DNA from 3 places in the Duganella sp. Leaf61 genome. Region 1 is predicted to be linked to each of the others. Evidence: riboswitches for the same ligand, from Rfam matches in the RefSeq annotation. Region 1 holds a riboswitch; each other region holds the start of a gene.

Region 1 (2,256 bases):
TGTACGACGCCGCGAACGAATTGGTGTTGCGGTCGCGGTTCATGGCGGCCGCGCCGTTGGTGTCCACTTCTTCCTTGCGGTGCTCGTACAGCAGTTGCAACGTGTCGGCGCCGATCGTCACGTCGTTTTGCCAGGTGATGAAGCTTTGTCTGGTGTCGATGCGGGTGTAGCCGGCAGCGGTGGCGCTGGTGTAGTTGGCGCCCTTGTCGCGGGTTTCGGAATACTGCAGCAGGCTGCGCCACGATGGCAGCAGCTGCGCCCTGGCGAACACGCTGGCGGTGTCGATGGTGTTTTCGCTGCGCGTGTCATAAGCTGAAAGACCCGAATCGTATTGCGCATCGAGGCGGCTATGCAGGAACAGCGCGCCTGCTTCCACGCCCTTGGCCAGTTGCAGGCCGAATTGGCCGGAGACGTTTTCCTTGTCGTAGCCGTCGTCGTCCGGGTTGTAGGAGGACAGGCCGGGACGGGTGGTGGAGAAGCCATCCGACTTTTCCTTGCCGGCGCTGATGGCGTAGCTGAAGCTGTGCTCACCGCCGGTGCTGCCGGACACCGTGGCGTCGGCTTCGCGCGTGTTATCGCTGCCGTAGCCGGCGAAACCGGTGACGGCCGGGGCGCCCTGGCCCTTTTTGGTAAAGATCTGGATCACGCCGCCGATGGCGTCGGCGCCATACAGGGAGCTCAATGGGCCATAGACGATTTCGATGCGGTCGATGGCGGTGAGCGGAATCGCGCTCCAGTTGGCGGCGCCCGTGGTCGATGAGCCGATGCGCACGCCATCGACCAGCACGATGCTCTGGTTACTGTTGGCGCCGCGTATATAGACGTTCGACGAGCTGCCTGCGCCGCCGTTGCGCGTGACCTCGATGCCGCGCTGGCGCTTGAGCAGGTCGACGATGGAGCCGGCGCCCGCCTGGGCGATCTGTTCGGCGTCGATGGTGGTGCTGTCGCTGATGACGTCGGCCAGCGCTTGCGGCGTGCGCGTGGCCGTGACCAGTACCGTGGATGCAGGTTCTGCGTGGGCGTGGCAGGTCGCCAGGACAAAAGCGAAGGCGGAGGTGTGCAGTGGCAGCGCCGGGGTGAAGCGAAGGATCATGATTGCTATTTCTGTAAAGGGCAACCGGCCAGCATCCCGCAGGCCAGATTGAACAGAAGCGTGCGGCGGCGCGCGCGCCGGCTCGTGTGCTTCCACCAGGATTGGCCGGTATCCGGGCTGACAAGCGGCCAGTCCACCTTCCCATGCAGCGCACAGTGGTTGTCAGGACTGGGGTGTCGCCAGCGGCGACGCTTGTTGACCGTTGCGGGGGCAGCACACGCTGGCCCGGTCGAGGGGGCTTCGTGTTTCCCGTTTAACTGCGCATCCGGACGGACGCGCGGGCACCAAAACCCGGGCATTATACGGCTTTGTGCCGCGTAGTTCCGCGCGCGCCCGATAAAGCCGTTGGCGCAAGGCGTGGCGACCAGGACAGGACGGATGGTCGGCAGGAGCGGCTCGGCAGCCATCGAGCCATGACCGCGCGCTTACCTGGCGGCGCGGTGCGGCAGGATCAGCGCTTCGCCATATGGCAGACGGTGCGGCGCGCCGGCCGCTTGCAGCGCCATTGCCAGCGGCGCCAGGCCGGCGTGACAGGCGGCCAGCAACCGCATGGTGCCGGCGTGGCAGACCACGATCGCTGCGCCGCCTGTGCTGTCATCGAGCTGGCGCTGCAAGTCGGCATAGAAGGCGGCAACGCGTTCGGCCATCTGCAGTACGCTCTCGCCATTGCCGGGGCGGTAGTTGGCCAGGTCGGCGGTCCATGCATCGACGCCTGCACGGGGAATGCTGTCCCACGGCTGCATCTCCCAGTCGCCAAAATCCATTTCCACCAGACGCGCATCGAACACGGGGGCGGGCGCCAGGCGCATCGCCAGCGCCGCGCAGCGTTGCAAAGGGCTGGAAAACAGCGGCAGCCCGGCCGGCACCTGAGGCAGCAATGCGGCGACGGCCTGCTCCAGGTGTCCGGGCGCCACTGCCAGGTCGGTCTGGCCGTAGCACACGCCCGGCGCGACGTCGGGCTGCGGGTGGCGGATCAGGACCAGCCGCATGGTGCTAGAAGAACTGGCCGCTGGTGTGCAGACCAGCCAGCACGCACAGGTAGAACACCACTTCCGTCACCTGCTGTACGGCGCCCAGGCAGTCGCCCGTGTAGCCGCCGATGCGGCCCATGAATTTGCGGGCCAGCCAGATGGCAGCCACCAGCGCGCACGTCACGCCGGACA
Region 2 (2,256 bases), on a different contig from region 1:
CCTCCATGCATCTCGTCAGCTGTACCGAAGAACGCCACGCGCAAGCCATCCTCGATATCTTCAACGACGCCATCGCCAATTCGACGGCGCTGTACGAATACCATCCGCGCACGCTGGACACCATGAACAAATGGTTCGCGGCCAAGCGCGCCGGCGGCTACCCGGTGATCGGCTATGAAGACGCCGGCGGCACGCTGCTCGGCTTTGCCAGCTATGGCGCCTTCCGAGGCTACCCGGCCAACAAGTACGCGGTCGAGCATTCGGTGTACGTGCGTGGCGATCAGCGCGGCAAGGGCCTGGGCCGCGCGCTGCTGGAACAGGTGATCGCAGCAGCAGGGCAGGCCGACCTGCACACCATCGTGGGCGGCATCGACGCCGACAACCGCGCCAGCATTGCCCTGCACGAGCAGCTCGGTTTTGTCCACGCCGGCACCGTGCGCCACGCGGCCTTCAAGTTCGGGCGCTGGCTGGACCTGGCGTTTTACCAGCTGATTCTGCCCACGCCCGCCGCACCGGTGGACGGCTGAACGCCTTGCAATTCCCTTGTGCCGCCCCTATACTTCGCCGGTAGTCAAGCTTCTGGTATGCGCGGACATCGGGTGTGATCCGGTTCTGCATATTTAAATGGGAAGCCGGTGCGCCCGACCAGGGCCATGCCGGCGCTGCCCCCGCAACGGTAGTCGAGGTCAAGGAAGTGCAACAGCCACTGTGCGCAAGCATGGGAAGGCGCACTGCCAGGAGCAATCCACTCGTCAGCCCGGAAACCAGCCAGTAGCCGTCAACACGTTTGTATTGCGGAGGGCGATACGGGTGAGTGCTGCGCCGCCCTGTTCATCCGTTCCGATGCATCTCCGGCCGCTTCCCCGCTGTCCTTCCTCCGCGTACTTCCACGTATCCACGCACCCTGGAAGGAAGATCATGCCCGTCACCCCAGTCATCTCCGGTCAAGCCGAAGTTTCCAATCGCCTCGTCACCCTGCGCGAAAAGATGATCCCCGCGCTGTGCGCCGCCGGACTTGGCGCCGTGCTGCTGTTCGGCGCCGGTTTCGCGTCGATGGAAGCGCTGCACAATGCTGCCCACGACAGCCGCCACTCGGCGGGCTTCCCGTGCCACTAAGCCGCGCCAGCAATGGCGCCGGGGCGCCGGCCGGCATTTTCAACGGCATCGTGCGCACGGCTGCTGCCGCCGGCATCGTCGCCGGCTTGCTGCTGACCGGCGTGCAGCACCTGCAGGTGATTCCCATCATCCAGCAGGCCGAGGTCTTTGAAAAGGCGCAGGAGGCCGCTCCTGCATCTGAATCTGCTCCTGCCCCCGCCGAACATGCGCATGCCGCCGATGTGGCGCCGCACGCGCATGGCCACGATGCTCATGGCGCGGCGGAAGAAGCGCACAGCCATGGCGGCTGGGAGCCGGAAGACGGTGTCGAGCGCACCGCCTACACGGCGCTGGCCGATGTCAGCATGGGGGTCGGCTACGCACTGCTGCTGGCTGCCATGATCTGCCTGCGCGGCGGTGCGGTGACCTGGCGCAGCGGCATGCTGTGGGGCGCAGCTGCTTACGCCGTGTTCTTCATCGCGCCGTCGCTCGGCCTGCCGCCCGAATTGCCGGGCACCCTGGCTGCGCCGGTGTCGGCGCGCCAGGCCTGGTGGATCTGCACCGCGTTCTCCACCGCTGTCGCGCTCGGGGCGCTGGTCTGGAGCCGCAACGTGTGGTTCAAGGTGGGCGCCGTGGCGCTGCTGTTCGTGCCGCACCTGGTGGGGGCGCCGCAGCCTCCTGTGCACTCGATGGCAGCACCGCCCGAACTGGCTGGTTCCTTCATCATCGCCACCGCGCTGGCCAATGCCGTGTTCTGGCTGGCACTGGGCGGGCTGACTGGCTACTTCTACAAAAAATTCGCCTGATTCATGAGAACCCACCACCGCCACATCTTCATGTGCGTCGGTCCGCGCTGCGAGCCGAAAGAAGGCCGCGCGCAGGCCGTGTTTGAACACATGGGCAAGGTGATCGACGAACATCCCGAGCTGGCCGTCAAGCGTACCCGCACCCATTGCATGGTCGCGTGCCGCTTCGAGGGACCGGTGGTGGTGGTGTATCCGGAAGGCGTGTGGTACCAGCGCGTAAATGAAGCCAACGCCGAGCGCATCGTCCACGAACATCTGCTGGGTGGACGCGAAGTATCCGACCTGGTCTTCCACCGCCTGGGCGTGGGCGACACCTGCGAACCTGGACCGAAATGAATGAATCTTTAAATTTGCG
Region 3 (2,256 bases), on a different contig from region 1:
CGCCGTTCTTCGCTCAGATACAGGCCGACCGGCGCCAGGCGATCCTGGCGCAGCTGTACGCCGATGGCGGTCTCCGACGCGAAGGAACCCAGCTTGTGCTGCCAGGTGCGCTCCGCGTTCAGGCCCAGGATTTGCCGGCTCTCGGCCTGGTGGAACTGGTCGCCGTGTTCGGGGTCGTCCAGCACATACGTAAAATTGCTGTACAGGTCCAGGCGCGACTTGATGAAGTAGGCGTTGACATGGCTGTGGCCATCGGCGTACTGGCGGGTCCAGTCGCCGGAGAGGCTGTAGCGCGAAGTCTCGCCGCCATCGCTGGGATCGAGCGCGCCGTAACGGCCAATCAGGCCGGCGTCCAGCGCGCGCTGCGGCACCTGGTCGGTGGAGTTCCACGACGAGTGCATGCCCATGGCGGTCACGCGCACGTCGTCGTCGGCGCGCGACCAGCTGTACGACAGCACGCCGTTGGTGCGCTTGTAAGCTTCGGGCGTATCCCACGGGCCGTCCTGGCCGGCGCGCTCCAGCGCATACAGCAGGGTGCCGCCAGAGAGCGGCGTGGCGTTGGCCAACAGTGCGCGGTGAAAGCGGTGCTGGCCCGCTTCCACGCTCAGCAAGCCTTGCTCCAGCTGCCTGACGTAGTCGAAGGCGGCGGCGCCGGCGGCGGAAAAATCGCCTTCCTCGGCATAATAGGTGCCCTTTTTGTACTGGATGGTGCTGATCAGTTCCGGGATCACGAAGTTCAGGTCCGAGTAGCCCTGGCCGTGGGCGTTGGTGGGCAGATTGACCGGCATGCCCATCACGGTGGTGCGGAAGTCGGTGCCGTGATCGAGATTGAAGCCGCGCGCGAAGTACTGGTTGGCCTTGCCGTCGCCGGCGTGCTGGGTGACGATCAGGCCCGGCACGGCTTCGAGCAGTTCGCCGGTGCGCAGCAGCGGGCGGTTTTCCAGCTGCTTGGCGGTGACCGTGCCCTGGTTGGCGGAATCGGCCACGCCGAGCGGGATCAGGCTGGCGGAGACTTCGACTTGCTGGAGTGGCTGGTTGTCGTCGGCGGCATTGGCATTGGCAAGCGCGGGCAGGGCGGCCAGCAGCAGCGCCGGCAGCAGCAGTTGGGGTGTGATGCGTGGTGTGGTTTTCATTGGGTGACAAGGTCGCGACCGGATTGCGGTCTTTTTTCTTCGGCCCATCCTCGTGGGCCGAGTAAAAAGAAGCAATGCAGCCAGGGGCGGGCGATGCACTGACGCGCCACGGGTGGCCGTGCCGGCAATGCATGCTCCTCCAATACGACAGGTCCCGGCCGCTTGCTTCCATCCGTCCTGGCCGGTATCCGGGCTAACAGGACAAATCACCCCGCCTTCCCATGCCGAGTAAACCCTCACTGCACAGTGGACTATTGAGCTGACCGGCCGGCGCATCGTGACAATGCGCTGGCGCCTGTTTTACCGTTGCGGGGACAGCACACGTTTGCCGCCGGCCTCCCGACGCGTGTTTCCCGTTTAACTGCGGCCGATGACGACCGCGAGCACCAAAACTGCGCCATGATACCGGGTGCCGGCGATTGTGGCAATTTCACCAAGTCGGTCAAACCATGCTATAAAGTCGTTAACACGTTAACGAAAATGGGAGGTTCATGGAATCCGTCAGCATCGTCCTGCCCAACCGGCAAACCATCGCCGCCAGCGTGTGGACCAGCACCGCGCCTGTCGCCGTGGTGCTGGTTCACCCCGGCACCGGCATCGGCCAGCGCTATTACGAGCCGTTCGCCCGCCACCTGGCCGCAGCCGGTTTTTGCGTGGTGACCTACGACTATCGCGGCATCGGCCGTTCGCGCCCGGCCAGTCTGCGGGGCATGGACGTCACCATGGCCGACTGGATCGAGCATGACGTGGGCGCCGTCACGCGCTGGGCTGCCGCGCGGTTTGCTGAACTGCCGCTGCTGGCTGTAGGCCACAGCCTGGGCGGGCACGCGCTGGCCCTGAACAGCATAACAAACCTGCTGCACGGCGCGGTGCTGGTGGCCTCCCACGCGGGTGTGACGGCTACAGTGACCGGGCTGGCCGAGCGGTTGCGTATCCGGTTCGTGATGCGGGTGCTTACGCCGCTGCTCACCACCATTTGCGGTTATATGCCCGCGCGCAAACTGGGCCTGGGCGAGGATCTGCCGGCCGGCGTGATGCGCCAATGGAGTCGCTGGACTGCGCTGCCCCGCTATTTCTTCGACGACCCGGCGATGGATGCGCAGGCGCGCATGGCGCGCGTGCG

The links. A riboswitch is a leader RNA that binds a small molecule or an ion and turns the genes downstream of it on or off. The one in region 1 is predicted to bind cobalamin.
Region 2: it holds a riboswitch for cobalamin, as region 1 does, so the genes downstream of both, ASF04_RS20110 (CbtB domain-containing protein) here and ASF04_RS12775 (TonB-dependent receptor domain-containing protein) in region 1, are expected to answer to the same signal.
Region 3: it holds a riboswitch for cobalamin, as region 1 does, so the genes downstream of both, ASF04_RS21445 (TonB-dependent receptor) here and ASF04_RS12775 (TonB-dependent receptor domain-containing protein) in region 1, are expected to answer to the same signal.

The regions. Positions count from the first base shown of each region.
Region 1 is NZ_LMLM01000013.1:16,050-18,305, forward strand. It holds gene ASF04_RS12775 (TonB-dependent receptor domain-containing protein) at 1-1,093, opposite strand, end outside; cobalamin riboswitch at 1,179-1,397, opposite strand; gene ASF04_RS12780 (histidine phosphatase family protein) at 1,519-2,082, opposite strand; gene ASF04_RS12785 (adenosylcobinamide-GDP ribazoletransferase) at 2,087-2,256, opposite strand, start outside.
Region 2 is NZ_LMLM01000029.1:474,558-476,813, reverse strand. It holds gene ASF04_RS20115 (GNAT family N-acetyltransferase) at 6-527, shown strand; cobalamin riboswitch at 591-788, shown strand; gene ASF04_RS20110 (CbtB domain-containing protein) at 919-1,116, shown strand; gene ASF04_RS20105 (CbtA family protein) at 1,107-1,901, shown strand; gene ASF04_RS20100 (ferredoxin) at 1,905-2,237, shown strand; gene ASF04_RS20095 (cobaltochelatase subunit CobN) at 2,234-2,256, shown strand, end outside.
Region 3 is NZ_LMLM01000030.1:286,252-288,507, reverse strand. It holds gene ASF04_RS21445 (TonB-dependent receptor) at 1-1,133, opposite strand, end outside; cobalamin riboswitch at 1,295-1,539, opposite strand; gene ASF04_RS21440 (alpha/beta fold hydrolase) at 1,625-2,256, shown strand, end outside.